DNA from 2 places in the Cupriavidus sp. UGS-1 genome. Region 2 is predicted to be linked to the other one. Evidence: predicted binding sites of a transcription regulator. Region 2 holds the regulator's gene; the other holds the start of a gene.
The links. The regulator NrdR, encoded in region 2, represses ribonucleotide reductase genes. The targets are predictions, from matches to a motif close to CACNANATNTNGTG.

Region 1: a site for NrdR is predicted at 3,616-3,629, ahead of LRR16_RS21610 (ribonucleoside-diphosphate reductase subunit alpha). Genes of this name have one in related genera too.

The regions. Positions count from the first base shown of each region.
Region 1 is NZ_JAJQJF010000021.1:55,757-70,939, reverse strand. It holds gene LRR16_RS21615 (JmjC domain-containing protein) at 1-331, shown strand, start outside; gene LRR16_RS21610 (ribonucleoside-diphosphate reductase subunit alpha) at 409-3,348, opposite strand; gene ampD (1,6-anhydro-N-acetylmuramyl-L-alanine amidase AmpD) at 3,853-4,458, opposite strand; gene LRR16_RS21600 (PP0621 family protein) at 4,455-4,736, opposite strand; gene LRR16_RS21595 (inner membrane protein YpjD) at 4,752-5,711, opposite strand; gene ffh (signal recognition particle protein) at 5,960-7,363, shown strand; gene LRR16_RS21585 (hypoxanthine-guanine phosphoribosyltransferase) at 7,416-7,961, shown strand; gene LRR16_RS21580 (LysE family translocator) at 8,027-8,647, opposite strand; gene LRR16_RS21575 (2OG-Fe(II) oxygenase) at 8,812-9,771, opposite strand; gene LRR16_RS21570 (lytic transglycosylase domain-containing protein) at 9,768-10,454, opposite strand; gene LRR16_RS21565 (proline--tRNA ligase) at 10,459-12,186, opposite strand; gene LRR16_RS21560 (RNA pyrophosphohydrolase) at 12,446-13,105, shown strand; gene LRR16_RS21555 (CNP1-like family protein) at 13,098-13,736, shown strand; gene proB (glutamate 5-kinase) at 13,805-14,929, opposite strand; gene cgtA (Obg family GTPase CgtA) at 14,991-15,183, opposite strand, start outside.
Region 2 is NZ_JAJQJF010000002.1:272,798-287,980, forward strand. It holds gene tolA (cell envelope integrity protein TolA) at 157-1,149, opposite strand; gene tolR (protein TolR) at 1,201-1,638, opposite strand; gene tolQ (protein TolQ) at 1,664-2,347, opposite strand; gene ybgC (tol-pal system-associated acyl-CoA thioesterase) at 2,344-2,748, opposite strand; gene glyA (serine hydroxymethyltransferase) at 3,252-4,499, shown strand; gene nrdR (transcriptional regulator NrdR) at 4,572-5,036, shown strand; gene LRR16_RS03850 (type II secretion system protein) at 5,186-5,659, shown strand; gene LRR16_RS03855 (PilW family protein) at 5,734-6,663, shown strand; gene LRR16_RS03860 (pilus assembly protein) at 6,657-7,394, shown strand; gene LRR16_RS03865 (type IV pilin protein) at 7,391-7,849, shown strand; gene LRR16_RS03870 (GspH/FimT family pseudopilin) at 7,831-8,418, shown strand; gene ribD (bifunctional diaminohydroxyphosphoribosylaminopyrimidine deaminase/5-amino-6-(5-phosphoribosylamino)uracil reductase RibD) at 8,586-9,704, shown strand; gene LRR16_RS03880 (riboflavin synthase) at 9,803-10,441, shown strand; gene ribBA (bifunctional 3,4-dihydroxy-2-butanone-4-phosphate synthase/GTP cyclohydrolase II) at 10,612-11,721, shown strand; gene ribH (6,7-dimethyl-8-ribityllumazine synthase) at 11,790-12,290, shown strand; gene nusB (transcription antitermination factor NusB) at 12,283-12,777, shown strand; gene LRR16_RS03900 (pyridoxal phosphate-dependent aminotransferase) at 12,958-14,142, shown strand; gene LRR16_RS03905 (lytic transglycosylase domain-containing protein) at 14,263-15,183, opposite strand, start outside.

The DNA.
Region 1 (15,183 bases), on a different contig from region 2:
AAGGCTCAAGGCAGATTTCCCGGTTCTTAATCAGCCCACCGGCGAGGCGATGTACCGGCGAATACCGATCGACGCGATACCGCTCGAGCGAAGGGCCGGTACCGTCAAGATTTACGCGCTAGGTCGAACGCATCTGCTGACGGACGACGAATATACGGTGCTATGTCGGCTGCCACATTTCGGCGGAATGCGTGGAGATGATCTGGCATCCGTTCAGGCGGATTGGAATGCCGTGTCGCAACGGCTCCGAAGCCTGATGAACAAGGGACTTGTCGGCAAGGACATCGAGTGCCGACCCGACCGCGTTGTTGCGCGTGACGTCGCTTCGTAAAACAAAAAACCCGTAGGCCCTTGTCCGGCCTACGGGTTTTTCTTAAAGACCGGCCAGGCCGGCTTCTGCTGCCACTCTTACTGGCAGGCTTCGCACTCGTCGAACCCCGGATCGCCCGGGCGCATCGTGCAGACCGCGCCTTCGGCTTCGGGCATCGCCGGGGCCGAGGCGGCCACCTGGTCGATCGACGAGGCCGAGGCACCGCCGGCGGCGGCGCCCGAGGACACCGCGTTCAGCGAGCCGCGCGACACGGTCGACTTCTCGACGTGCGTGGCGGCGATCGTGCGCAGGTAGTAGGTCGTCTTCAGGCCGCGGATCCACGCCAGCTTGTAGGTATCGTCCAGCTTCTTGCCCGAGGCGCCGGCCATGTAGATGTTCAGCGACTGGGCCTGGTCGATCCACTTCTGGCGGCGGCTGGCCGCCTCCACCAGCCAGGTCGGCTCGACCTCGAACGCGGTCGCGTACAGGTCGCGCAGGTCCTGCGGAATGCGGTCGATGCGGGCGAGCGAGCCGTCGAAGTACTTCAGGTCGGCGACCATCACCTCGTCCCACAGGCCGCGTGCCTTCAGGTCGCGCACCAGGTAGTCGTTGACCACGGTGAACTCGCCCGACAGGTTCGACTTGACGTACAGGTTCTGGAAGGTCGGCTCGATGCAGGCCGACACGCCGATGATGTTCGAGATCGTCGCGGTCGGCGCGATCGCGATGCAGTTCGAGTTGCGCATGCCGTGCTGCTTGATGCGGGCACGCAGCTTGTCCCAATCCATCGTCGACGACTGGTCGACCTCGAGGTAGCCGCCGCGCTCCTCGGCCAGCAGCTTCAGCGAATCCTGCGGCAGGATGCCGCGATCCCACAGCGAACCCTGATAGGTGCTGTAGCGGCCGCGCTCCTCGGCCAGCTCGGTCGAGGCCTGGTAGGCGTAGTAGCAGACCGCCTCCATCGAGGTGTCGGCGAACTGCACCGCGGCTTCGCTGGCGTACGGCACGCGCAGCACGTGCAGGCAGTCCTGGAAGCCCATGATGCCCATGCCGACCGGACGGTGGCGCAGGTTCGAATTGCGTGCCTTGTCGACCGCGTAGTAGTTGATGTCGATCACGTTGTCGAGCATGCGCATCGCGGTGCGGATGGTCTTCTCGAGCTTGGCGTGGTCGAGTGCGTGGCTGCCGTCGGCCTGCTGCTTCAGGTGCGCGACCAGGTTGACCGAACCCAGGTTGCAGACCGCGATTTCGCTGTCGTTGGTGTTCAGCGTGATCTCGGTGCACAGGTTCGAGCTGTGGACCACGCCGACATGCTGCTGCGGGCTGCGGATGTTGCACGGATCCTTGAAGGTGATCCACGGATGGCCGGTCTCGAACAGCATGCCCAGCATCTTGCGCCACAGCTGCATCGCCGGGATCTTCTTGAACAGCTTCAGCTCGCCGCGCGCGACCTTCTCCTCGTAGCCGAGGTAGGCCTTCTCGAATTCCTTGCCGACCTTGTCGTGCAGGTCCGGGCAGGTCGACGGCGAGAACAGCGTCCACTCGCCGTTCTCCATCACGCGCTTCATGAACAGGTCCGGAATCCAGTTCGCGGTATTCATGTCGTGCGTGCGGCGGCGGTCGTCGCCGGTGTTCTTGCGCAGCTCGAGGAATTCCTCGATGTCCAGGTGCCAGGTCTCCAGGTAGGCGCAGACCGCGCCCTTGCGCTTGCCGCCCTGGTTGACCGCCACGGCGGTGTCGTTGACCACCTTCAGGAACGGCACCACGCCTTGCGACTTGCCGTTGGTGCCCTTGATGTGCGAGCCCAGCGCGCGCACGTTGGTCCAGTCGTTGCCCAGGCCGCCGGCGAACTTCGACAGCAGCGCGTTCTCCTTCAGGCCCTCGTAGATGCCTTCCAGATCGTCGGAGATCGTGGTCAGGTAGCACGAGGACAGCTGCGAGCGGCGGGTGCCCGAGTTGAACAGCGTCGGCGTCGACGACATGAAGTCGAACGACGACAGCAGGTTGTAGAACTCGATCGCACGGCCTTCACGGTCGGTCTCGTTCAGCGCCAGGCCCATCGCGACGCGCATGAAGAAGGCCTGCGGCATCTCGATGCGGGTCTCGTCGACGTGCAGGAAGTAGCGGTCGTACAGCGTCTGCAGGCCCAGGTAGTTGAACTGGAAGTCGCGCGAGGCGTCCAGCGCCGCGCCCAGGCGCGCCAGGTCGAAGGTCGCCAGCTTCTCGTCGAGCAGTTCGGCCTCGATGCCGCGGGCGATGAACTTGGGGAAGTACTCCGCGTAGCGGCTGCCCATCTCGGCCTGCGTCACTTCCTCGCCGAGGATTTCCTTGCGGATCGTGTGCAGCAGGATGCGGGCGGTGACCTGGCTGTAGGCCGGGTCCTTTTCGATCAGCGTGCGCGCGGCGAGGATGGCCGAGTCGTAGACCTGGCTCATCGGCACGCCGTCGTACAGGTTCTTGACCGTTTCCTTCAGGATCGGCTCGGCATCGACGCCTTCGCCCAGGCCGGCGCAGGCGGTGTCGATCAGCGCGTGCAGTGCGACCAGATCCAGCGGACGCGTCACGCCGCCGTCGGTGACGTTGAAGTTGGCCACGGACTGCGCCACGCGGGCGACGGCCTGGGCGTTGGCCTGGCCGCGCTCCTGGTTGCGCTTCTCGCGGTAGAGCACGTAGGCGCGCGCCACTTCATGTTCGCCCGAGCGCATCAGCGCCAGTTCGACGTGATCCTGCACGTCCTCGATGTGGAAGGTGCCGCCGTTCGGGCGGCTGCGCAGCAGCGCGCGCACCACGTTCTGGGTCAGCTGCTCGACCAGCTCGCGCACGCGCGCGGAAGCGGCGCCCTGCCCGCCGTTGACGGCGAGGAAGGCCTTGGTCATCGCCACCGAGATCTTGCTCGGCTCGAAAGCGACCACCGCGCCGTTGCGGCGGATGATCTTGTAATCCTGGTAGTTGCCAGCGGCGTTCTCAGCGGCGGGGCTCGGCTGCGCCACGGCGGCGATACCGGCCTTGCCGGCGATGTCTTGTTGGGCCGTCTGCATGTAGCACTCCTGTTTTTGTGACCAGTGTTATCAACGACAAAGAGCCCCTGGAAAATGCGCAAAAAGAGACATCCCCTGCGCGGCGATGCCGTGCCGGATTACTGCCTTGCTGCATTCCCGTGGAGGGCTCTTGTGACGTGCCGACCGTGTGGCGCGCCGGTGCCGCGTGCTGCGGGCCGGCTGGAAACGCCCGCCGCGCGTGGCGCGAAGGCAACCTGCCGAGCCCGTGGCGGACGCTGCACGCCTAGGTCGGCTCCCCGAAAGCACCACTAGATATAGTGGTCATGACGAAAAGCTGGACTAAGTATAGTGAAATGAATCGCGTTGACCAGTCTTGACAAGCGCGTCCGCGGGCCGGTCCGGCGTCACGCCGGCACCCCGGCTCCCCGCCAGACCAAGCGGCTCAAGGGTTGCGGCCGTTTTGTCGGCTGGCGCACCGACGAAAGAATTTTTTTTGATTAGCGCCACGCTTCCGATAGCCCCGCGCCGGCGCGGGGTTTTCGGCTAGGCCGCGGCGCCGCCGCAACGGTACGGCAGCATCGCCGGCGCGAGTCCCGCGGCCTGCGCAAAGCGCGGCCAGTCAAAGCACGGACCGGGGTCGGTCTTGCGGCCGGGGGCGATATCGCTGTGGCCGGCCACGGCCGCGATCGGATAGGCCCGCACCAGCAGCCGCGACAGCGCGGCCGCGGTGTCGTACTGGGCCGGCTCGAACGGCAGCGTGTCGCAGCCTTCGAGCTCGATGCCGATCGAGAAGTCGTTGCAGCGCTCGCGCCCGAAGAAGGCCGACTGGCCGGCATGCCAGGCGCGCTCGGCGCACGAGACGAACTGCAGCAGCTCGCCGCTGCGCCGCACCAGGAAATGCGCCGACACACGGACCTCGTGGATGGTGGCGAAGAACGGATGGCGCGCCGGATCGAGCCGGTTCAGGAACAGCGCCTCGATATCGTCGCTGCCGAATTCGCCGGGCGGCAGGCTGATGTTGTGGATCACCAGCAGATCGACCGGCATGCCGGGCGGGCGCGGATCGAAGTTCGGCGACGGCACCCGGCGCGCGCCCTCGACCCAGCCCGCGCCGTCCAGCCGCAGCAGGGGCGGAAGCGGCGCGGTCATGGGGAACCGCCGGGGTCGCCGCCGCGGTCGCCAGATCGCTGCTGAGCTTCAGGGAGATGGCCGGCACGGCAGTAGTGCAGGCCCTGATAGGCGATCGCCTCGCTGCGCGGCAGATGCACGCCGCAGTGGGCGCACGGCACGATCGGCTCCTGCGCCCGGCGATTCGCGTCAGCGGCGGCATCGGCCGGCGGGGGTTCGGCGCGGCGCGCGCGCACGCGGCTGCCGAGCCACCAGAATATGGCCAGCAGGACCGCCAGCAACAGGAACAGACGTGCCATCGACGATGCCTTGCTTCAGAGGCGATGCAGAATCACTTCGATCACGAAGCGGCTGCCGACGTAGGCCAGCAGCAGGATGCAGAACGAGGCGATGACCCAGCGCAGCGCCACGCGGCCACGCCAGCCGTAGAACCGCCGGCCCGCCAGGATGCCGGCGAACATCACCCACGAGACCAGCGCGAACACGGTCTTGTGGTCGAAGCGGAAGACCCGCCCGAACAGCTCCTCGGAGAACAGCAGCCCCGAGGCGATCGTCATCGTCAGCAGCACGAAGCCGGCCGCGATCAAGCGGAACAGCAGCTTCTCGAGCGTCAGCAGCGGCGGCAGCAGGTCGAGCCAGCGGCCCAGCCAGCCGGCCTGCTGCGGCGCGCCGGCGGCCATCGCGCCGCCCGGCACGTGTACGCCGTGGCCGCGGTTGAAACCATGCAGCCGGCGCTCGACCAGCAGCATCAGGAAGGCGTGGAAGGCCGCCAGCGTGAACAGCCCGTAGGCGACGTTGGCGATGATGAAATGCAGCTTGAACAGCGGCCGCGCGGCATAGCCGAGGATCTGCGCGCCGGGGAAGGCGAGCGGCATCAGGCTGGCCAGCATCGCCACCGGGATCACGACCAGGCCCAGTCCCGCCAGCGAGAAGAAGAAGCTCTCGATCCAGTAGATGCCGACGCCCAGCCACAGCATCGCCGACAGCGCGAAGGCAAAGCCGAACACCATGCGGTCGGCCGGAAAGATGGTCTCGTGCAGCAGCATGCCGTGGCTGGCCAGCACCGCCACCATCAGCAGATGCCACCAGGCGGGCTGCCCCTCGGCGCTGCCGCCCGGCGCGGGGCCCGGCACCAGCACCATCGAGCCCGGCTGGCCGCCGAGGCCCGGACCGCCAGCCGTGCTAGTGGCCAGCCCGGCGTGGCGCGTCGCCCAGCCGTGATAGGCCAGCGCGCAATAGAGGAGTGCCGTCAGGGCATACAGTACAATCGCCATTCGCGCAGTTTACCCTAGCGCCTGTTACGGTGACCGACGGCGGTGACTGACCCGCGGTGACCGGCGGCAATGACCCGCGGCGGCAAGGCCGGATGGCGGCGCCGCGATGGACGCCCGGCGAATTCGCCCGATCGGCCCCCGTCCGCCACGCCACGGCCCGCACCGCATGGTCGATCAGCGATCGGCCACCGGCCGACAAGCGCGGCGGCGCGCCGCAACCCTACAAAGCCCACCTCCGGATTTCTGCCATGCTGGACAATCTCACTCAACGCCTGGCGCGGGTCGTCAAGACCATGCGCGGCGAGGCACGCCTGACCGAAGCCAACACCGCCGAGATGTTGCGGGAGGTTCGCCTGGCCATGCTGGAGGCCGACGTCGCGCTGCCGGTGGTGCGCGAGTTCGTGGCCCGCGTCAAGGAAAAGGCGCTGGGCGAGGAAGTGGTCGGCAGCCTCACGCCCGGCCAGGCGCTGGTCGGCGTGGTGCAGCGCGAACTGACCGCGGTGATCGGCGGCGAGGAAGCCGTCGCGGCCGACGGCGCGGCCGGCAAGGCGGCCGAGCTGAACCTGGCGGTGCAGCCGCCGGCGATCATCCTGATGGCCGGCCTGCAGGGCGCGGGCAAGACCACCACGGTCGGCAAGCTGGCCAAATGGCTGAAGGAAAACAAGAAGAAGAAGGTGCTGACGGTCTCGTGCGACGTCTACCGCCCCGCCGCGATCGCGCAGCTCAAGACCGTGTCGGACCAGGTCGGTGCCGACTTCTTCCCGTCGCAGCCGGATCAGAAGCCGGTCGACATCGCCCGCGCCGCGCTCGACTGGGCCCGCAAGCACTATCACGACGTGCTGATCGTCGACACGGCCGGCCGGCTCGGCATCGACGAGGCGATGATGCAGGAGATCGCCGCGCTGCACGCCGCGCTCAAGCCCGCCGAGACGCTGTTCGTGGTCGACGCGATGCTGGGCCAGGACGCGGTCAACACGGCCAAGGCGTTCAACGACACGCTGCCGCTGACGGGCGTGGTGCTGACCAAGCTCGACGGCGATGCGCGCGGCGGCGCCGCGCTGTCGGTGCGGCACGTGACCGGCCGCCCCATCAAGTTCGTTGGCGTTGGCGAAAAGCTCGACGGCCTCGAACCGTTCTACCCGGATCGCATGGCCCAGCGCATTCTCGGCATGGGCGACATCCTCGCGCTGGTCGAGGAGGCGCAGCGCGGCGTCGACATGGAAGCGGCCGAGAAGCTCGCCAAGAAGATCAAGAAGACCGGCGGCTTCGACCTCGAGGACTTCAAGGCGCAGATCGGCCAGATGAAGAAGATGGGCGGCCTTGGCAGCCTGGTCGACAAGCTGCCGGCGCAGTTCGCCCAGCAGGCCCAGGGCGCCAATATGGATCAGGCCGAGAAGCAGGTGCGCCGCATGGAAGGCATCATCAACAGCATGACGCCGGCCGAGCGCGCCAAGCCCGAGCTGATCAAGGCCAGCCGCAAGCGCCGCATCGCCGCGGGCGCCGGCGTGCCGGTGCAGGAAGTGAACCGCCTGCTGAACCAGTTCGACCAGATGCAGAGCATGATGAAGAAGCTCAAGGGCGGCGGCATGGCCAAGATGATGCGCTCGATGGGCGCGATGAAGGGCGGCATGAAGGGCCTGTTCAACCGCTGATCCGCCCCATCGAACTGCCGCCCGCAAAGAACACCAGACAGGACCGAACATCATGATGACTGCCGAACAGGCCCGCGAACTGTGGGCGAACTCCGAGGAAATCGTCAGCGCGCAGCAGGTGCAGCAGTCGCTGGACCGCATGGCGCGCGAGATCACCGACAAGATGGGAGACCGCTTCCCACTGGTGCTGTCGGTGATGGGCGGCGCCGTGGTCTTCACCGGCATGCTGCTGCCCAAGCTCGAATTCCCGCTCGAGTTCGACTACATCCACCTGTCCCGCTACAACAACAAGACGGTCGGCGGCGAGATGCAATGGCGCGTCGCGCCGCGCGAGTCGGTCAAGGACCGGACCGTGCTGGTGCTCGACGACATCCTCGACGAGGGCGAGACCATGGCGGCGATCCGCCAGCGCATCATGGACATGGGCGCGCGCGATTTCTACGCGGCAGTGCTGTGCGAGAAGACGCTGGCCAAGTCCAAGCCGATGCATCCGGACTTCTGCGGCTTCACGGTGCCGGACCGCTATGTGTTCGGCTGCGGCATGGATGCCAAGGGCTACTGGCGTAACCTCGGCACCATCCGCGCGCTAAAGGACTGAGGCGCCCGCCTTTCTTCCCCGCCCCTTCCCCGCCCCTTCCCCGTCCCGGCCGGACGCGCCTGCTTTCAGTGTCCGGCCGCCAGGATCGGCCACAGCGAGCCGAGCAGCAGCAGCGCCATCGTCACGTTGAACACGCGCAGCACGCGCGGCCGCGCCAGCCAGCGGCGCAGCGACGCGCCGAACACTGCCCACACCGCCACGCTCGGCAGATTGATGATCGCCGACAGGCTGGCCAGCAGCAGCACGTTGAGCCAGACATTCGGGTGCAGCACATAGGCGCTGCACGCGCCCACCGCCATCACCCACGCCTTCGGATTGACCCACTGGAACGCGGCCGCCTGCAGGAAGCCCATCGGCCTGGCCACCTGCCGGTCCTGCACGCCACCGGCGGTGGCCAGCTTCCAGGCCAGGTAGACCAGATAGACGGTGGCGGCCACGCGCAGCAGCGGCCAGGTCCACGGCAGCGCGGTGAACAGCGAACCGAGGCCGAGGCCGATCAGCGCGATCATCACCGCGAAGCCGCTGCTGATGCCGAGCAGATGGGGAATGGTGCGCGCGAAACCGAAATTGACGCCCGAGGCCAGCACCATCGTGTTGTTCGGTCCGGGCGTGATGGACGACACCAGCACGAAGCCGCCGAACGCGGCAAACACGGCAGAGCCCGCCGCCAGTTCCGACAGTGCCATGGCAACTCCTTGAATACAGGGGAAGCGGCAGTCTAGCGCGGCGGTCCTATACAGTACCGGTACAGATTCACCGGTAAAGTCCGGCACAGTGCTGCTGCCGGTTCAGCACAGATGTGGCAGGGCGGAGCGCGACCACGGGCTCCGTGCCTCCGGGCGGCAGCGGGTCAGCCTTCGCCGCGATACGGCGCTTCGCGCAGCCACTTGGTGGCGATCCACTTCTCGCCCTGCTCGACCGGCAGCCCCGCGTGCAGCGTCCGTTCGTCGAGCGAGCCGTCCTCGCCGAGATAGGCGAAGAACACCGCATTGCCCTGCACCGGATTGACGCGCAAACCCAGCTTCGGGAACGCGGTCGCGCCGCCGGCCGGCACATCGTTCAGGTAGATCACCAGCGTCGCCATCCGCTGTCCGCCAACGCGCAGCTGGCGTGCCTCGCCGGGGCGCTGCGGGTTGAAGAAGTCGTAGTGCGGCTGGTACTCGGCGCCGGGCTTGTAGTTCAGGATCTGCAGCCCTTCGCCGTGCTCGACCGGCACGCCGGTCACCGCGGCGATGCGCGCCTCCAGCCGCTCGATCAGCGGATGCTCGCCGACCTGGAACATCGCGCCCATGCTGGTGCGCGCGTCGATCAGGTTCTCGTCGCCGGTATCGGGATTGACCACCGGCGAGCGCGCCAGCCGGCCGCGCGACAGCGCGATCAGCGCCTCGCATTCGTCCGGCATCAACAGCCGCTGGAACAGCGCGATGCGCGGCGACTCGATCGCGAACAGCACCGGCACGTCGCGGCCGTCGCCGGCTGGCAATGCATTGGGCGCGGTGATCGCAGGGGTCGCCGCCGCCGCGGTGGCAGCGTGGTGCGCGGCGTTGGGCATGGACTGCGCAGCGGCCTTCGCCCTGGCGGTCGGCGATGGCGAATGTCCCGACCGCGCGCCGCGCTGCCCGGATCCGGCAAAGGCGGCCTGCACCGTGGCGCGCGCGAAGGCCGCGTCGTAGCCGGACTGGCACATCGACCGCACCAGCGCGTCGGCGCCGAAGCCTTGCGCGATATGCCGGGCCAGCCAGCGTTCCAGTTCGGGCGACGAGGTGGCGTAGCCGGTCTTGCCGGCCGCCGGATGCGGGCGCGAAGTCATGACGGATCGGACAGGCGGGTGGATGGGAACGCGGCAGGCGCGGCGGTGTTCGCCACCGTCACCGCGGCCTCGGCCTCTTGCCAGCGCTTCCACGCGGCCAGCACCGCGTTCGGATAGTCGGCCCGGCCGCGGCTGCCGTTGTAGCGGCCCAGCGCGAGGAACAGGTCGCCGGACTCGCGGTCCAGATAGTGGCGCAGGATCGTGCAGCCGTAGCGCAGATTGCTCTGCAGATGGAACAGCTTGCGGGCGTCGCCGTCGCCGATGGTGCGCGCCCAGAACGGCATCACCTGCATCAGCCCGCGTGCGCCCGCCGTGCTGATCGCGTACTTGCGGAAATTGCTCTCGACCTGGATCAGCCCCAGCACCAGCGCGGGCTCGAGTCCGGCCCGCTTGGCCTCGTAGTAGACGGTCTCGACCAGCTCGGTGCGGATCAGCGGCTCGGGAATGCGCCGCTCGAGGCGGCGCGACATCTCGGCGACCCAGCGCAGATAGGCGTCACGCTCGCCGGCGGAGACGAACACCGGCCGGGTGGGGCGCGCATCGGCAATCGCCGCGGCCAGCGCGCCGCGCACGGCGTCGGCCAGCTGCTCCTCGCGCTGGGCGCCGGCGTGCGCGGGCGGCGCGGTCAGCAACGCCAGCGCTGTCAGCAGCGCCGCGATGGCGGCGCATCGCGGCCTGGGCATGGCGTCAGTTGGCCAGCAGCTTGCGGACATGCCCGACGATGTCGGCCACCGCCACGCGGCTCGCCTCGGCATCGCGCCGGCCCTGATACTCGACCTGGCCTTCCTTCAGGCCGCGGTCGCCGACCACCACGCGATGCGGCACGCCGATCAGTTCCCAGTCGGCGAACATCACGCCGGGGCGCTCGCCGCGGTCGTCCAGGATCGCATCGACGCCGGCCGCCAGCAGCTCGGCATGGATACGGTCGGCCTCGGCCTTGACCGCTTCCGAGCGGTCGTAGCCGACCGGGCACACCACCACCTCGAACGGCGCGATCGCGGCCGGCCAGATGATGCCGCGCTCGTCGTAGTTCTGCTCGACCGCCGCGCCGACGATGCGCGTCACGCCGATGCCGTAGCAGCCCATCTGCATCGGCTGGGTCTTGCCGTTCTCGTCGAGGAAGGTCGCGTTCATCGCCGCCGAATAGCGCGTGCCGAGCATGAACACATGGCCGACCTCGATGCCGCGGCAGATCGCCAGCCGGCCCTTGCCGTCGGGCGAGGCATCGCCCTCGACCACGTTGCGCAGGTCCGCGACCACCGGCTCGGGCAGGTCGCGGCCCCAGTTGACGCCGGTCAGGTGATAGTCGCGCTCGTTGGCGCCGCAGACGAAGTCGCTCATGTTGGCGACGGTGCGGTCGGCCACCACGCGGATCGGCGCCTTGGCACCGATCGGGCCCAGATAGCCCGGGGGCGTGCCGAAGGTGGCGACGATCTCCGCCTCGGTGGCGAAGCGGAACTCGCCCAGGCCCGGCACCTTCGACGCCTTGATCTCGTTCAGGTCGTGGTCGCCGCGCAGCAGCAGCAGCCAGATCTGCGCGGGCTCGCCGGCCGTGCCCTCGGTCGCCAGCACGATCGACTTGACGGTGCGCTCCAGCGGAATGCCGAGCAGTTCGGCGACGTCCTCGCACTTGGCCTTGCCCGGCGTCGGCGTGCGCGTCAGCGGCTCGCGCGCGGGCGCACGCTCGGCCAGCAGCGGCAGCGCCTCGGCGGCCTCCATGTTCGCGGCGTAGTCCGACTCGGGGCAGTAGACGATCGCGTCCTCGCCGGTGTCCGCGATCACGTGGAATTCATGCGAGCCCGAGCCGCCGATCGCGCCGTTGTCGGCCGCCACCGCGCGGAACTCCAGCCCGAAGCGCTGGAAGATGCGGATATAGGCGTCGTACATCTGGCGGTACGACACCTTCATGCCGTCCTCGTCGCGGTCGAACGAATAGGCGTCCTTCATCGTGAACTCGCGCCCGCGCATGATGCCGAAGCGCGGCCGGCGCTCGTCGCGGAACTTGGTCTGGATCTGGTACAGGTTCAGCGGCAGCTGCTTGTAGCTGCGGATCTCGGTGCGGACGATGTCGGTGACAACCTCTTCGGAAGTCGGCTGCAGCACGAAGTCGCGCTCATGGCGATCCTTCAGGCGCAGCAGCTCCGGCCCCATCTTGTCCCAGCGGCCGGTCTCCTGCCACAGCTCGGCCGGCTGCACGAACGGCATCAGCAGTTCGACGGCGCCGGCGCGGTTCATCTCCTCACGGACGATCTGCTCGATCTTGCGGATCACGCGCAGGCCGGTTGGCATATAGCTATAGATGCCGGCACCCAGCTTCTTGATCATGCCGGCGCGCATCATTAGCTTGTGCGAGACGATCTCCGCGTCGGCGGGGGCTTCCTTGAGAGTGGAAATGAAGAATTGCGAAGCTTTCATCCGTGGCTTTCGGTTGGGACAGCGGGTTGGGACAGCGCGCGCGGCGCGGATCGATGGGAAAAAGGGTAAGGGGTCCGACAGGGCAAGGACTGGGTAAAAAAATGCGGCCGGGCACACGGTCGCGACACGGTGTCTGGGCCGGCGAAAGGCGCCTGAAACGGCGCATTTCGTCGGGGAAAACCAGCACGCCGGACCGGCCCGGACGGACCCCGCGCTTCCTTTATAATCGACGTAATTCTAAAGGATTCGAGGTGCAGTCATGCTCGATCGTGAAGGCTTCCGCCCGAACGTCGGCATCATCCTCATCAACGCACGGAACGAGGTGTTCTGGGGCAAGCGAATCGGCGAACATTCTTGGCAGTTTCCCCAAGGCGGCATCAAATACGGCGAGACGCCGGAACAGGCGATGTACCGCGAACTGCATGAAGAGGTCGGACTGCTGCCCGAGCACGTCAGGATCGTCGGTCGCACGCGCGACTGGCTGCGTTACGAGGTGCCGGACAAGTTCATACGCCGCGAGATTCGCGGGCATTACAAGGGGCAGAAACAGATCTGGTTCCTGCTGCGCATGGCGGCGCGCGATTGCGATATCTGCCTGCGCGCCACCGACCACCCGGAATTCGATGCCTGGCGCTGGAGCCAGTACTGGGTGCCGCTCGACGCGGTGATCGAATTCAAGCGCGAGGTCTACCAGATGGCGCTGACGGAGCTGTCGCGCTTTCTGCATCGCGGCCAGCGGGCGCCGCTCAGTCCCTACGGCAACCACCATGCCGGGACCCATGGCAACGCCGGCCGCGCCGGCGGCCAGCGCGCGGGCCGGCAAGGTCCGGGCAATGCGCCGGCCGCCAGCCAGCCGTCCCCTACCCTGACGCAGCCGGAAGCGCCGGTCTGCGTGCAAACGCGGAGCACTGATGACTAAACCCGCCGGCTTCGGCCGACGCCGCACCGGCAGCGCAACCCCCACGGGTCTGGCTGCCGGACTTGCCACGCTGTTGGCACTCGCCCTGGTGAGCGCCTGTTCGACCAGCACCGAGACGCCCAAGCGCGCCGCCCAGCTCGAAGCGGAGGAGGCCGAGGAACCGGTCTTCCTGCTCGACCGGCTCGCCTCCAAGGGCTTTCAGGAGGCCGCGACCAAGCTGCCGCCGCCGCCGGCCGACGCCGATCTGCTGCCGTTTGACGTCAGCACGACCGGGCGCCTGTCGTTCGCGGTGGACGCCAAGTCGATCCTGGTCGGCGAGGACGGCGCGGTGCGCTACACCGCGGTGATCACCAGCCCGACCGGCGTGCGCAACATCAGCTACGAAGGGGTGCGCTGCGACGTGTTCCAGCGCAAGCTGTTCGCCACCATGCCGCCCGGCAGCAAGACCTGGGTGCCGAACCAGAGCGCGGGCGCCGAGCAATGGCGGACGATGAGCACCAGCGTGCGCAACAGCTATGCGGCGACGCTGGCGTCCGAATATCTGTGCGACGGCCGCGCGGTGGCGGGCAAGACCGAGGACATCGTGCGCGCGATCCGCGACGGCGTGGCCCGGCAGGGCGCGTACCAGTAAGGGCTATCGACAGCCTACGATGAAGGCCCGCGGCGGCGGATTGCCATCGCCGGCCTTTTTGCGTCCGCTCAGACGAGTACGAGGTTGTCCCGGTGGATCAGCTCGGGCTCGTTCAGATGGCCGAGCACCGCTTCGATTTCCGATGACGGCTTGCGGGCGATCAGCCGCGCCTCGGCGCTCGAGTAGTTGGTGAGGCCACGCGCCACCTCGCGCCCCTGCGCATCGACGCAGGCGATGACCTCGCCGCGCGCGAACTCGCCCTGCACCTCCACCACGCCGATCGGCAGCAGCGACTTGCCGCCCGCGGTCAGCTTGTCGACCGCGCCCGCGTCGATGACGACGCGCCCGCGCAGCTGCAGATGGTCTGCCATCCACTGCTTGCGCGCGGTCAGCCGCCCGGTCGGCGCCAGCAGCTGCGTGCCGATCGCCTCGCCGCCGGCCAGACGCGCGAGCACGTCGGCCTCGCGTCCGGACGCGATCACGGTATGGGCGCCCGACTTGGCCGCGCGCTTGGCCGCCAGGATCTTGGTCAGCATGCCGCCGCGGCCGATCGCGGTGCCGGCACCGCCGGCCATCGCCTCGAGCTGTGGCGTGCCGGCCAGCGCCTCGTGCACGAACTCGGCGGCCGGATCCTTGCGCGGATCGGCGGTGTAGAGGCCGCGCTGGTCGGTCAGGATCACCAGCGCATCGCCCTCGATCAGGTTGGTGACCAGCGCGCCCAGCGTATCGTTGTCGCCGAACTTGATTTCGTCGGTGACGACCGTGTCGTTCTCGTTGATGATCGGCACCACGCCCAGGCCGAGCAGCGTCAGCAGCGTCGAGCGCGCATTCAGGTAGCGCTCGCGGTCGGCCAGGTCGGCATGGGTCAGCAGCACCTGCGCGGTGCGGATGCCATAGCGGCCGAACTGGCTTTCGTAGACCTGGGCCAGCCCCATCTGCCCGACCGCGGCCGCGGCCTGCAGTTCATGGATCTCGCGCGGACGGCGCGCCCATCCCAGCCGCTGCATGCCCTCGGCGATCGCGCCCGAGCTGACCAGCACCACTTCCTTGCCGGCGGTGCGCAGCCTGGCGATCTGCGCCGCCCAGCGGGCGATGGCATCGTGGTCCAGCCCCTTGCCGTCGTTGGTGACGAGGCTCGATCCGACCTTGACGACGATGCGCCGGGCCTGCGCGATGACCGATTGGGTGGGCAACTGTGTCTCCTGAAGTGGGGTCGTGCCGGGCGATGTTCCGGCGCAGATTTCCGGCGCGGGATCAGCCTTGTCGCTCGTCGCGATTTTCGTCGCGATCGACGTTGTGCAGCCGCTCGTCCAGACGCACGTCCGGCTCGGCCAGCGCCGCGGCCTCCTCGGCCTTCAGCGCGGCCAGGTGGTCCTTGATCGCGTAGACCAGCTCACGGCAGCCCTCGCCGGTCAGCGCCGAGATGCGGAACACCGGCCCCTTCCAC
Region 2 (15,183 bases):
TATAACGAGATCGTCAATCGATGCATCGGACGCGTCGGCAACGGCGCGCGGAGCGAGGCGCCGCCGGGCCGCGCCAGGCAACCGCCGATGGTAGCCAGCCGCCCGGCGGCCAGCGATCCCGGTTGCACTATGTTGCAAATCATACGCTTGCCTGCGTCAGTCCTTGGGCCGGAAAGTGATCGTAAAGCTGGACGGCGCCTTGCCGTTGTCGTCGCGCGGCAGCGGGTCGGAGCGCTCGACCGCGCGCAGCACGGCGTTGTCCCAGGCCGAATTGCCGCTGGACTTCGACAGGCGGGCCGACAGCAGCGAGCCGTCCGGCGCCAGCGACACCGACACCACCGCGGTCGGATTGCCCTGCACGTCCTCGGTGAAGACGATGTTCGGCTTGACCCGGCGGCGCACCTTGTCGGCGTAGCCCGGCGAGGCGCGGCCGCCCGAACCGGCGTTGTCCGAGGTGCCGCCGCCCGAGCCGCTGCCGCCGGCCAGTGCCTTCAGGCGGGCCAGCTCGGCCTGGCGCTGGGCGTTGGCGGCGGCCTCGCGCTTGGCCTTCGCGTCCGCATCGGCCTTGGCCTTGGCCTTCGCCTCGGCGTCCGCCTTGGCTTTCTTCGCCTGCTCTTCCTTGCGCTCGGCCTGTTCCTTGCGCTTCTGCTCCTCGGCGCGCTGCTGGTCTTCCTTGCGCTGGGCCTCTTTCCGCTGCTCTTCCTTGCGCTGCTCTTCCTTGCGCAGGGCTTCCTTGCGTTGTTCTTCCTTGCGCTGCGCCTCGCGGCGCTCGGCGGCCTCGCGTTCCTCGCGCTCCTGGCGGGCCTTCAGCTCGGCCTGCTTGCGCGCGGCCTCGCGCGCCTCGGCCTCGCGGCGCTTCTGGCGCTCCAGCGCGATGTCGGCGTCTTCCTCGGGCTTGGGCTGCGCCACCGGCGCCGGCGGCGCCGGGGTTGGCTGGGGCTGCGGCCGCGGGGTCGGCTCGGGAGCCGGGGTATCGGGGACTTCCTCCCACAGCTCGGCTTCGACGCCGGCCGGGGTGCTGATCTGCCAGTTGACACCGTAGTACAGCACGATGCCCAGCAGCAGATGCATGAAGAGCGCCAGCAGGAAGGAGCGCAGCGTGCCGCGTTCCTTGACCGGCTGATACGGGTAGGAGTCGGCGGTCTTCATCGGAAAGGCTACCGGCAGGGTTCCGGGCGACATCCGGTCGTCATCCAGCGGTTACTTGGACTTGACCATCAGGCCGACGCGCTTGACGCCATCGGCCTTCAGTTCGGACATCACGTCGAGCACCGCCTCGTACTTGACCGCGCGGGCGGCGGCAATCACCACCGGCTGGTCCGGGTTCTCGTTCTGGCGCTGGTGCACGAAGTCCAGCAGGCCCTTGGTGTCGAGCTTGCGCTCGAACGATCCGCCCTCGGGATTCTTGCCGCGCGCGGTCAGCGTGCCGTCCTCGTGCACGGTGACGACGATCGGCGGGGTCTTCTGCTGCGGCGTGGCGTCGGCCACGGTCGGCAGGTCCACCACGGCGGGGCTGACGATCGGCGCCGCCACCATGAAGATGACGAGCAGAACCAGCATCACGTCGATATACGGCACGACGTTGATGTCGGCGCTGGCCCGGCGGCGCGAGCCGCCGCGGCGCTGAATGGCTGCCATGCTGCGCTTCTCCTTGGCCTGGCCTTCAGCGGGTCTGCCGCTGCAGGATGTTGAGGAATTCTTCCATGAAGCTCTCGAAGCGGATCGCCAGCCGGTCGATCTCGGTCGCGTAGCGGTTGTACGCGATCACGGCGGGAATCGCCGCGAACAGGCCGATCGCGGTGGCCACCAGCGCTTCGGCGATGCCCGGCGCGACCGAGGCCAGCGTGGCCTGCTGGACGTTGGACAGGCCGCGGAACGCGTTCATGATCCCCCAGACGGTGCCGAACAGGCCGATGTACGGGCTGACCGAGCCGACCGAGGCCAGGAACGGCAGGTGGGACTCGAGCACGTCCATCTCGCGCTGGTAGGCCGCGCGCATCGCGCGGCGGGCCGCGTCGAGCAGCGCGCCGGCGTCGTTGCTGCGCTCGCGCGCCTTCAGGTATTCGCCCATGCCCGACTCGAAGATCCGCTCGAGCGCGCCGGTGCTGTGCCGGTTGTTGGCCGCGCTGTGATACAGCGCCTGCAGGTCGCCGCCCGCCCAGAAATCGCGCTCGAAGCCTTCGGTCTGGGTGCGCGCGGCGCGCAGCGCCATGTGCTTGCGGAAAATATAGGTCCAGGAGAACAAGGACATGACGACCAGCAAGGCCATCACGGCCTGCGCCAGGAAGCTGGCGTGCATCACCAGCGTAAGGATCGACATGTCTTGCGTGACGGTCACGGGATTCATCGAGCGGTCTTGATGGTTGCGAGGACTGGTGCGGGAATCGGGGCCGGGCGGAAGCTGTTGCGGTCCACGCATCCCACCCGGATCGTGCCCGCGGCCAGCATCAGCGGCCCGCGCCACGCTTCCTGGGCGAATTGGACCGAGGCGGGCCCGACCCGTTCAATACGGGTGCGGATCTCCAGCAGATCGTCCAGCCGGGCGGGCGCATTGTATTCCACCGCCGTGCTGCGCACGACAAAGACCACGCCGGATTCGTCGGCGAGGGCCTGCTGCTCGATACCCAGCGAGCGCAGCCATTCGGTGCGCGCGCGTTCGAAAAACTTGAGGTAGTTGGCGTAGAACACCACCCCGCCGGCGTCGGTGTCTTCCCAGTAGACGCGCAGGGGCCATACGAAATTCGTCATGGCCGCGATTGTAACGGACGCGGGCGCGGCTCCGGTGTCACACGGCGTCCGACAACGCAACGCCGGGACCGTCCTACAGACGAACGGCCGCTGCCTGCCCGCCGGCGCCTTGACCCAGGCGGTCCGGCCGGCTTGCGGCGAGCCGGGGCCTCGCGTAAACTCCGGCCAACCATTCCACCTTGCGCGACTGGCGAAGTCAGTGGGTACTACCACGAGGAAGCGCAAGATCTCTGGCGCCACGCCACCGGAAGCGGTCCGATGCCAGGGCGCGATGCCCGGCCCCGGTCCCTTGCGATAGCCGCCGCGCCTGCCGCTCGCCTGGGCCAGCGAATGGGAAGCAGGGTGCGCCCTGCGCCGCCAGCTCCGGGCCCCGCGCCCAGGCCGGCGACGCGGTTCGCATGCGTCTTCCCCGCGCGCCCTACCGTCGTTCCGTTCCCGTATCCTTCGGTCATCCGCCGTCATTGCACGGTTTTCACCGATCCTTCTACAGACGAGTTTTCGCCATGTTCGAACGCAGCCGCTACACGATCGACCAGATCGATCCCGAACTCTGGTCCGCCATCCAGCAGGAAAATCAGCGCCAGGAAGACCATATCGAGCTGATCGCTTCCGAAAACTACACTTCGCCGGCCGTGATGGCCGCGCAGGGCTCGCAGCTGACCAACAAGTACGCCGAGGGCTATCCCGGCAAGCGTTACTACGGCGGCTGCGAATATGTCGACGTCGTCGAGCAGCTGGCGATCGACCGCGTCAAGCAGCTGTTCGGCGCCGAGGCCGCCAACGTGCAGCCGAACTCCGGCTCGCAGGCCAACCAGGGTGTGTTCTTCGCCGTTCTGAAGCCGGGCGACACCATCATGGGCATGAGCCTGGCCGAAGGCGGCCACCTGACCCACGGCATGGCGCTGAACATGAGCGGCAAGTGGTTCAACGTGGTCAGCTACGGCCTGAACGCCGACGAGGACATCGACTACGGCGCGCTGGAAAAGCTGGCCCAGGAAAAGAAGCCGAAGCTGATCATCGCCGGCGCGTCGGCCTTCTCGCTGCGCATCGACTTCGAGCGCATCGCCGCGGTGGCCAAGTCGGTCGGCGCCTATTTCATGGTCGACATGGCGCACTACGCGGGCCTGATCGCCGCGGGCGTCTACCCGAACCCGGTGCCGCACGCGGACTTCGTCACCACCACCACGCACAAGAGCCTGCGCGGCCCGCGCGGCGGCGTGATCCTGATGAAGGCCGAGCATGAGAAGGCCATCAACTCGGCGATCTTCCCCGGCATCCAGGGCGGCCCGCTGATGCATGTGATCGCCGGCAAGGCGGTCGCGTTCAAGGAAGCGCTGTCGCCGGAGTTCAAGGCCTATCAGCAGCAGGTCGTCAAGAACGCCCAGGCGCTGGCCGACACGCTGATCGCGCGCGGCCTGCGCATCGTCTCGGGACGCACCGAGAGCCACGTGATGCTGGTCGACCTGCGCGCCAAGCAGATCACCGGCAAGGAAGCCGAGAAGATCCTCGGCGACGCGCACATCACGGTCAACAAGAACGCGATCCCCAACGATCCGGAAAAGCCGTTCGTGACCTCGGGCATCCGCCTGGGCTCGCCGGCGATGACCACGCGCGGCTTCAAGGAAGAGGAAGCGCGCCAGGTCGCCAATCTGATCGCCGACGTGCTGGACAACCCGCACGACGCCGCCAACATCGCGCGCGTGCGCGAGCAGGTCGCGGCGCTGACCAAGCGCTTCCCGGTCTACGGCTGATCGGCCGTCGCCGCGCGCCGCCGCCTTGCCGGGCGGCGCGCGGCCGCTCAACCTCCGCCTCCAGGTGGTCCGATGAAATGTCCCTTCTGCGGTCACTCCAATACCCAGGTACTCGACACCCGCATGTCCGAGGAAGGCGATACCGTGCGCCGGCGCCGCCGTTGCGAGGCCTGCGACCGGCGCTTCACCACCTATGAGCGGATCGAGCTGTTCTTCCCGGCCATCGTCAAGAAGAACGGCAGCCGCGTCGATTACGCACGCAGCAAGCTGAAGGACTCGATGCGGCTGGCCCTGCGCAAGCGGCCGGTATCGGCCGAGGCCATCGACGAGGCGATCGCGCGCATCGAGGAAAAGCTGCTGGCGCTGGGACAGAAGGAAATTCCCAGCAGCCAGGTCGGCGAACTGGTGATGCGCGAGCTGCGCAAGCTCGACAAGATCGCCTATATCCGATTCGCTTCGGTCTATCGCAGCTTCGAGGACGTGTCCGAGTTCTCCGACGTGCTGGCCGAAGTCAGCACGCCCAACGGCAAGCGCTGAGGCGCTGCATGACGGGCAGCGGCGCCTTGCTGGTTGCCGTTGCGGCCTGCGCTGTTGCAAACCTTGTCGAATCCTCCACGATTCGACACCGGATCCCCGCCCGCTGACGATTAATCTGGTCCCCGCTTGTCACGCACAGGACCAGAGCGATGGTTGCGATCCCTTCGGCGGCTTCCCCTTCCGTTCTCTACCGTTCCAACCGCGGGCGCGTGCCCCACCGCGGCTACCTGCTGCTCGAATCGCTGGTCGCGCTGGCCGTGCTCGGCATCGGCCTGCTGCCGCTGGCCCGGCTCGGCCCGACCGCGCTGCAATGGTGGCGTGATCCCTTGCTGATCGGCCAAGCCCTGCGGCTCGCCGCCGAGGGCGCGGAACTGGCCGGGCTGGCGGGGCCGGATGCCGTGCCCGATCCCGCCAGGCTGCCCGCCGTCGCGCATGCCGACGGCCTGCCGCGGCCACGCTGGTGCGCGTCGGTGCCGACCGACGCGGCGCAGTCGCACTGTCCGGCCGGCCAGCGCGTCGTGGTGGTCGGCCCCCTGCCTTCGTCGCCCAGCCCGCGCGGCGAAACCGGTGTCGCCCATCCCCGGACCGCGTTGCGCGCGATCGCGCTGCGGTTGCGGCCATGATCGCGATCGTGCCTGGCCCGCGCCGGGCCGCATCGGCCTCGACCCAAGTCACGGCGATGCCACGGCCCGCGCGTATGCCCGCCGGATCGTCGCTGGTCGACGCGATGGTCGGCCTGCTGCTCGGCACGCTGGCGACCAGCGCTGCGGCGATGGCGTTCCTGACCGTGCGTTCCGCCTACGCAATCGCCGCCGAGCAGCGCGAGCTCGAACAGCGCGGCGCCGCCCTGCTCGACGCGATTGCCGCGCTGCTGCGCCATGCGGGCTGGCACCCGGACCCGACCACTGCCCTGCCTGCGCCGCTGAGCGGCCGCGACGACTGCGGCCAACCGAGGCTCGGCGGCACGCTCGCTTGCGACAAACCCGGCGTCGCCGGCAGCGATGCGTTGCTGATCCGCTTCGGCGGCAATCATCCGGCCGGCGATCCGGCGCTGCCGGACCGCTATCTGACCGACTGCAGCGGATATCCCGTCCCCATCGCGGCCGTCCCTGCGGAAACCAGGCCGGCATCGTCGCCGCGAACGGCCGACTATCTGACCGCTAATCTGCTTTACGTCGCCGACGCCCCCGACGGCGAGCCGCAGTTGCTGTGCCGCTACCCGGGGCGCGGCGATGGAGGCAGCGGTGGCGGCAGCGCTGGCAGGACCTGGAGCACTGGGGCGCTGGCCCGCGGCGTCGAGACCCTGCAGCTGCGCTATGGCATCGACCGCGATAGCGATGGCCGCGTCGACGCCTTCCTGCGCGCGAGCGAGCTTGCGGCGGCCGGACCCGGTGCGTGGTGCAGCGTGTTGGCCGTGCAGATCGCGCTGGTGCTGCGCACCGGGGTCGGCACCACCGCCGCGCTGCCGCCGCCGCTACCGCTGCCACTGTTGCCGGCGCGCATGGCCGGCGAGCAGGGCGACGATATCGTGTTCCGGCCGCGCTCGCGCCCCAACGCTTCGCGGCGGGTCTTTGCCACCACGGTATGGCTTCGCAATGCGCCGTTCCGCGCGGGGCCGCCATGTTGAAAGCCAACGACGAGGCGATGTCTCGGCAAGCGCAACGCGGCGCCATCACGCTGATTTCCGTGGTGGTGATGTCGACGCTGACGATGGCCCTGGCGGGCGCGCTGTTCGTGCTGCTGCTGGCAGGACATCAGGCGATCGGCCAGCGGCTCGAACGCGAGATTGCGTTCCGCGCCGCCGAGCTTGCGCTGATCGACGGCGAGCGCAATCTGCGCGACATCACGAAGGTAATGGCGGACGCCGCCGCCAGCGCGGCATCGGCCCAGCCTGACCATCGCTTCGCAACATGGCCTGCGCCCGGTCGTTGCGGCACGCAGGCACAGCGCGGCCTGTGCAGCGCCGCCGTGGGCCAGCCGCCACCGTGGCGAGCCTGGATGGGAGTGGGCCTGCCTGCCGACGACATCGGCATCCCGATCGGAACGGAGAGCGGCGCGACGCTGCCCGTCATCCCTGCGGAGATGGCCGGCGCGACCACGGTGCCGCGCTATCTGATCGAACGCCTGCCGCAGAAAGACACCGGCGCATCGGACACCGGCGCATCGGCGCCCGCCGGCGTGCCCGCGCGGCGCTACCGGATCACCGCACTCGGCCAGGGCCGCGATCCGGCCGCCCGCGTGGTGCTGCAAACCGAATGGATCGATCCGTCTCCACGCGACGGAGCCGCAGGTCAGCCGGGACGCGCCGGAATCCGACGCCTCGGCTGGCGCGAACTCGTGCCGCCATATCCGCCATGACGGTACCCCGCCCCGCCGCCTTCACGCTGATCGAGCTGCTCGTCGCGGTCACCATCGCCGCCATCGTCGCCGGCATCGCAGCCGCCAGCTGGCATCGGCACCTGCAGCGCAGCTGGCGCGCGCAGGCGCGCACGGCGCTGATCGCGGCGATGCTCGAGCTGCAGCGCCACGCGATGACGCGCGGCAGCTTCGCCGACGACAGCGGGCACCGTCCCGCCGGAAGCTGGCCACAGTGGGTACCGGCACCGCCGGCACGCCCGCAATACCGTCTGGCGGCGTTGGCCTGCATCGATGCCAGCCCGCGCGATGCCGACCTCGACCGTTGCATCGAACTGCATGCCGTGCCGCAATGGCCCGACCCCGACTGCGGCACGCTGATCCTGCGCAGCACCGGTGAGTGGCTGATGAATCCGCCTGGCACGGGGCGCCCGGTACCATGGCCCGAAGGGTGCTGAGCGCGCGCCGCGGCGATTGCTGGTGGGCCTGCCAGGACAATACGGGGACCACGCTGATCGAATCGCTGGCCGCGCTGGCGATGACGGCACTGCTGGCCGCCGCCGGCTACCCGTCGTATCGCGATGCGCTGGAGCGCCAGCAGGTCCGGGTGGCCGCCGACCTGCTGGCGGCCTCGATCGAGACGGCGCGCGCGTTCGCGCTGGCCAGGCGCGGCACCGTCCTGCTGGCGCCGCGTGCAGGCATCGCCGACTTCTCGCGCGGCTGGCGTATCGTGGCGGCGGAAGCAAACGACGCCGATGAGACCGGCGAGGCCCCGACGCTGTCGGTGGTGACCCTCGGCGCCGCCTGCCTGCGCGTCGCGCTGCGCGCCACCGACGGCAGCCCCGCGCTGCGGCTGGCGCCTGTGGGATACTCTCGGTCGGAACGTGGCGGCTTCTACGCGGCCACCTTTACCCTGCGCTGCGGCGATGCGCAGCGTCAGGTCAGGCTCGGCGCGCTGGGCCGCTTGCGCATCTGTACGCCCGGGCAGGACGCCGACTGCGACAGCCGGACCGACGCCGGGCCCTGAGCCACGCCGGCCCGGAAGCGCGGCCCGGCATGCCGGATCCGACCACGCCAGCCAAGTGCGCCAGACCAATACGCCCGACCGATACGCCCAACCGATACGCCCGACCGATACGCCACCCATCACGCCAGTCAGGCCCGTCAAGACAACCGGCAGGAAACCGCCCACTCATGTTCTCCGAAACCGATCACGCCGCCATGCAGCAGGCCCTCGCGCTCGCCGCGCGCGGCATGTTCATCACCACGCCGAATCCGCGCGTGGGCTGTGTGCTGACCAAAGGCGGCAAGGTGATCGGCGAAGGCTATACGCAGCCCGCGGGACAGGACCATGCGGAGATCCAGGCGCTGAAGAACGCCGCGGCGCGCGGCTTCGACCCCGCCGGCGCGACCGCCTACGTCACGCTGGAGCCGTGCAGCCATTTCGGCCGCACGCCGCCGTGCGCCGATGCGCTGGTGCGCGCCGGCGTCAAGCGCGTGGTCGCGGCGATGGAAGATCCGAATCCCACGGTGTCGGGACGCGGCCTGCAGCGGCTGCGCGATGCCGGCATCGACGTGCGCTGCGGCCTGCTGGAGAAGGAGGCGCGCGATCTGAACATCGGCTTCGTCTCGCGGATGACCCGCGGCCTGCCGTGGGTCCGCGTCAAGGTCGCGGCCTCGCTCGATGGCGGCACCGCGCTGCACGACGGCACCAGCCAGTGGATCACCGGCCAGGCCGCGCGCGACGACGGCCATGCCTGGCGTGCCCGCGCCTGCGCGATCCTGACCGGCATCGGCACCGTGCGCGACGACGACCCGCAGCTGACCGTGCGTGCCATCGACACGCCCCGCCAGCCGCAGCGCGTGCTGATCGACTCGCGCCTCGAGGTGCCGCTGGACGCCCGCATGCTGACGCCGGACACCGGCGAGTTCGCCAAGCCCGTGCTGGTGTTCTGCGCGATCGATGACCACGCGCGCCGCACGGCGCTGGAGGCGCGCGGCGCCGAAGTGGTGGTACTGCCCAACGCGCACGGCAAGGTCGAGCTGCGCCGCATGCTCGAGGAACTGGGCCGGCGCGGCATCAACGAGCTGCATGTCGAAGCCGGCTTCAAGCTGAACGGGTCGCTGATCCGCGAGGGCTGCGCCGACGAACTGCTGGTCTATCTGGCGCCCCGGCTGCTCGGCGACGCCCAGGGCATGTTCAACCTGCCGCCACTGGCCCGGCTGCAGGATGCCCCGGCCTTCCGCTGGCACGACGTGCGGCAGATCGGCGACGACCTGCGGCTGATCGCGCGCCGCCATCCGGCGGGCTGAGCGGCACGTCTTTCTTCGGGCTGCTAGCATGCCGCTTTCGCTTTCCCCCTTTTCGCTTTCCCCCTTTCGCTATCCCTTCTATTCCTGCTGACCAGACCATGTTTACTGGCATTGTGGCGGCCGTCGGCCGCATCGACTCCGTGACGCCGCTGGGCGACCAGAACTCCGACGACGCCGGCGTCCGCCTGCGGATCGACGCCGGCGGGCTCGACCTGTCCGACGTGCAGATCGGCGACAGCATCGCCATCCAGGGCGCCTGCATGACCGTGGTGGCGCTGCAGCCCGGCCGCTTCGACGTCGACGTCTCGCGCGAGTCGCTGGACAAGACCACCGGCCTCGCGCAGCCGGGCCGCGTCAATCTGGAAAAGGCGCTGCGACTGGCCGACCGGCTCGGCGGCCACCTGGTGTCCGGCCATGTCGACGGGCTCGGCGAGGTCACCCATTTCGCGCCGGTCGGCGAATCGCACGAGCTGCGCGTCCGGGCGCCGCGCGAGCTGGCGCGCTATCTGGCCTACAAGGGCTCGGTGGTGGTCAACGGCGTCTCGCTGACGGTCAACGGCGTGGTCGACCAGCCCGACGGCTGCGAATTCTCGATCAACCTGATCCCCCATACGATCGAGGTGACCACGCTGCAGGACCTGCGTCCCGGCGCCAGCGTCAATCTGGAGATCGACCTGATCGCCCGCTATGTGGAGCGGATGCTGAGCGCCGACGGCAAGGCGGGCCAACCCCTCTGAGGGCCACGCGGGCCGGCCCGGCTCCCGTGCTCGGGCGCGCCGCCGGGCCCCTTTCCCCCGGCTCACATCGCGTACAATGCCGGGTTAAACCGCGCGCCGCCCCGGCGCGCCGCAGTCGCCTCACGGGTACCGCCCGGGGCCGCCCCGCCAGACTTTCCTTTGCCTACCTCATGACGATCGCCCCAACCGAAGACATCATTGCCGAGATCCGTGCCGGCCGCATGGTCATCCTGGTCGACGAGGAAGACCGCGAGAACGAGGGGGATCTGGTGCTGGCGGCCGATTTCGTCACGCCCGAGGCCATCAATTTCATGGCCAAGTACGGCCGCGGCCTGATCTGCCTGACGCTGACGCCCGAGCGCTGCCGCCAGCTGGAACTGCATCCGATGGTCAGCCGCAACGGCACCCCGCACGGCACGGCCTTCACGGTGTCGATCGAGGCGGCCGAAGGCGTGACCACCGGCATTTCCGCGGCCGACCGCGCCCGTACCGTGCAGGCCGCCGTCGCGCGCGACGCCAGGCCCAGCGATCTGGTCCAGCCCGGCCACATCTTCCCGCTGACCGCCCAGCCCGGCGGCGTGCTGATGCGCGCCGGCCATACCGAGGCGGGCTGCGACCTGGCCGCGCTGGCCGGCGTGACCCCGGCCGCGGTGATCTGCGAAATCATGAAGGACGACGGCACCATGGCGCGGCTGCCGGACCTGATCGAATTTGCCGAGCTGCACGGCCTGAAGATCGGCACCATCGCCGACCTGATCCACTACCGCAGCCGCACCGAATGCATCGTCGACCGCGTCGGCGAACGCACGATGCAGACGCCGTATGGCACCTTCCGCAGCATCGCGTACCGCGACAAGCCCAGTGGCCACGCCCATCTGGCGCTGATCAAGGGGGAGCCGCAGCGCGACCGCGAAACGCTGGTGCGCGTGCACGAGCCGCTGTCGGTGCTGGACCTGCTCGAAGTCTCCCGCACCACCCACTCGTGGACCGTGCCGGCGTCGCTCGAAGCGATCGGCGCGGCCGACAGCGGCGTGATGGTGCTGCTGAACTGCGGCGACAGCGCCGAGCGGCTGTTCGCGCAATTCAGCGCGCTGGACGAGCCGCAGACGCGCGCGCCGCGCAAGCCGGACCTGCGCACCTACGGCATCGGCGCGCAGATCCTGCGCGACGTGGGCGTCGGCAAGATGCGCGTGCTGGCCTCGCCGCGCAAGATGCCGAGCATGACCGGCTACGATCTCGAAGTGACCGGCTACCAGCCGATGAACGGCGACGACGACTGAGCGTCCCCCCAAACACCGGCGGCCGGCCCATCCCGGGCGCGGCCGCCCACCGAACCCTGGAGAACGATATGGATCACGGTTTCTACCCGAGCAACCTCGACGGCGAAGGCCTGCGCATCGGCATCGTGCAGGCGCGTTTCAACGAACCGGTCTGCGACGAACTGCGCGAAGCCTGCCTGGCCGAGCTGGAAACGCTGGGCATCGAAGGCGAAGACACGCTGGTGGTGACGGTGCCCGGCGCACTGGAAGTCCCGCTGGCGCTGCAGAAGATGGCCGAGAGCGGCCAGTTCGATGCGCTGATCGCGCTGGGCGCCGTGGTGCGCGGCGAAACCTACCACTTCGAGCTCGTTTCGAACGAGTCGGGCGCTGGCATCACGCGCGTCGGCCTGGACTTCAACCTGCCGATCGCCAACGGCATCCTGACCGTCGATACCGACGCCCAGGCCCACGCCCGCACCCGCGAGAAGGGCCGCGACTGCGCCCGTGCGGCGGTCGAAATGGCGAACCTGGTGGCGGCGCTCGATTCGCTGCGTGGCCAGGACGACGAGGACGAGGACGACGATGAGTGATGCAGCACAGGGCGGCAAGCCTGCCGCCAAGTCCGGCCGCTCCGACGCCAAGGCGCCGCCCAAGAGCGCGCGCCGCCGCTCGCGCGAACTGGCGCTGCAGGGCCTGTACCAGTGGCTGCTGAACCGCAACGACATCGGCGCGATCCAGGCCCACCTGCACGATGCCCAGGGCTTCAACAAGGCCGATCGCGAGCATTTCGACGCGCTGCTCAACGGCGCCGTGCGCGAGGAAGAACGGCTGACCGCGGCCTTCTCGCCGTTCCTGGACCGCACGGTGGACGAGCTGTCGCCGGTGGAGCGCGCCGCGCTGCTGATCGGCAGCTACGAGCTGGTGCACTGCATCGACATCCCGTACAAGGTCGTCATCAACGAGGCCGTCGAGCTGACCAAGACCTTTGGCGGCGTCGAAGGCTACAAGTACGTCAACGGCGTGCTCGACAAGGTTGCCGCCCAGGTGCGCGCGACCGAGGTCGCCGCCCGACGCTGACCGGCGCCCTGCCCCGCGGCATGCGCCGGACCGACACCCGCCCAGGCGGGTGTTTTCATTTCCGGCGATGATTGCGACTGGGCCCGCGCCTCGCCTGCCCTCTTTCAAGCACCGCTTTTTCCGCCGACTCCACCGACTCCACCGATTCAACCCATTCCACCGATTCCAACGTTTCCCGCCATGGACCCACAGCGCCTCGCCACCGCCTCCCGCCTCGCCAACATCCGCGCCTTCCACGTGATGGAGCTGGCCAAGCAGGCCGCCGAGCTCGAACGAGCCGGCCGCCACATCATCCACATGGGCATCGGCGAGCCGGACTTCACCGCGGCCGAGCCCGTGGTGCGGGCGGCGGAAGCGGCAATGCGTCGCGGCGTGACGCAATACACCGGCGCGCTCGGCATCCATGCGCTGCGCGAGGCGATCGCCGGCTACTACAAGACCGCCTACGGGCTCGATATCCCGGCCCGCCGGGTCATCGTCACCGCCGGCGCCTCCGGTGCGCTGCTGCTGGCCTGCGCGGTGCTGGTCGAGATCGGCGCCGAGGTGCTGATGCCGGACCCGAGCTATCCCTGCAACCGTCACTTCGTCGCGGCATTCGACGGCGTCGCCAGGATGATTCCCAGCGGCCCGGAGGCGCGCTTCCAGCTGACCGCCGATCAGGTGCGCGAACACTGGGGCGAATCGACCCGCGGCGTGCTGCTGGCCTCGCCGTCGAACCCGACCGGCACCTCGATCCTGCCCGACGAGCTGGCGCGCATCCTCGCCGAGGTGCGGCAGCGCCGCGGCTTCGCGATCGTCGACGAGATCTACCAGGGACTGTCGTATGACGGCCGGCCTGTGTCGGCGCTGTCGCTGGACGACAATGCCGTCACGGTCAACAGCTTCTCCAAGTACTTCAACATGACGGGCTGGCGGCTGGGCTGGCTGGTGGTGCCGGACGCGCTGGTGGCGGACTTCGAGAAGGTCGCGCAGAACCTGTTCATCTGTGCGTCGGCGGTGGCGCAGCACGCGGCGCTGGCGTGCTTCACGCCCGAGGCGCTGGCGATCTACGACGAGCGCAAGGCGGAATTCCAGCGCCGCCGCGACGCCATCGTGCCCGCGCTCGAAGCGCTGGGCTTCGGCGTGCCGGTCAGGCCCGATGGCGCGTTCTATGTCTACGCCGATTGCCGCGGCGTCCAGCATGCGGCCGCCGGCGATTCGGACCGGCTGACGCAGGCGATGCTGCACGAAGCGGGTGTGGTGCTGGTGCCCGGACTGGACTTCGGTCCGCATACCGCGCGCGAGTACATCCGCATCTCGTACGCCACGTCGATGGCGCATATCGAGGAAGCGATGCGGCGGCTCGGCAAGCTGTTCGGGAAATAGAGATAGCGCAATCGCGGCGGCCATCGCCGCGGCCCGCCAAAACGAAAGCGGCGCAGCCAATCAGGCTGCGCCGCTTTTCTTTGGGCCCTGCGCGGACAAACCCGCGCCGCAATCCGGCTATCAGGCCTTGCGGGGCGTCTGCGCCGCCTCCAGCTCGATGCCGTCCTGCGGCTCGGGCGTGTGCTCGGCCTGCGTCTTGGTCGACGACGGACCCGGCAGCGACTCGGTCGCGTCCGGCGTCGCCGCCTTGCCGCGGATGCCCAGCACCTGGCGCAGCTTCGCGCGCTCGGCCAGCACCTTGGCGCCATAGCCGCCATCGGTCGCCGTGGTGGCGCCGACGTAGTACTTCAGGCCGCCTTCGATCGAACCGGCGCGGGCGATGCAGTCCTTCAGCACCAGCGCGCCGATCTTGATGTTGGCGTAAGGATTGAGCGCGGCCGCCACGCCGCCGACGTGCTCGTACTTGTCCTGGTGGACCTTGGTCATGACCTGCATCAGGCCCTGCGCGCCCACGCCGCTCTCCGCGTACGGATTGAAGCTGGACTCGATCGCGATCACGCCCAGGATCAGCAGCGGATCGATGCCGACCTCGCGGCCGGTCAGATAGGCGGCCTTGACCAGTTGCGCGGTCGCCTGCGCGGCCACGCGGTACTTGCGCGCGATGTACTCGGCCACCGCGGCCTGTTCGCGTGCGTTGGCCAGCGTGCTGCTGTAGCGCGCGTCCAGCGCCACGCGCTGGGCCGGGATACGGGCCGCCAGATGGGCGACCGACGGCACCTTCGACTGGCCGGCATTGGCCCACTCGCTAACGCCCGAGACGCTCGGCAGGCCGGCCGTGGCGACCGGCGAGGCGGCGCCGCCGCCTGCCGGCACCTTGACGGCCGGCAGCAGCTTGGCCGCCGCCACGTCCGCCGTGCTGGCATGGACCGGCGCCGACGCGGTCGCCGCCTCCAGCAGGATGGCGGGCGCTTCGTCGCCGGCCAGCATGCCGGCCAGCGCGGTGCGCCATTCCTGGCTGACCGACAGCGAAATGCCGGCCAC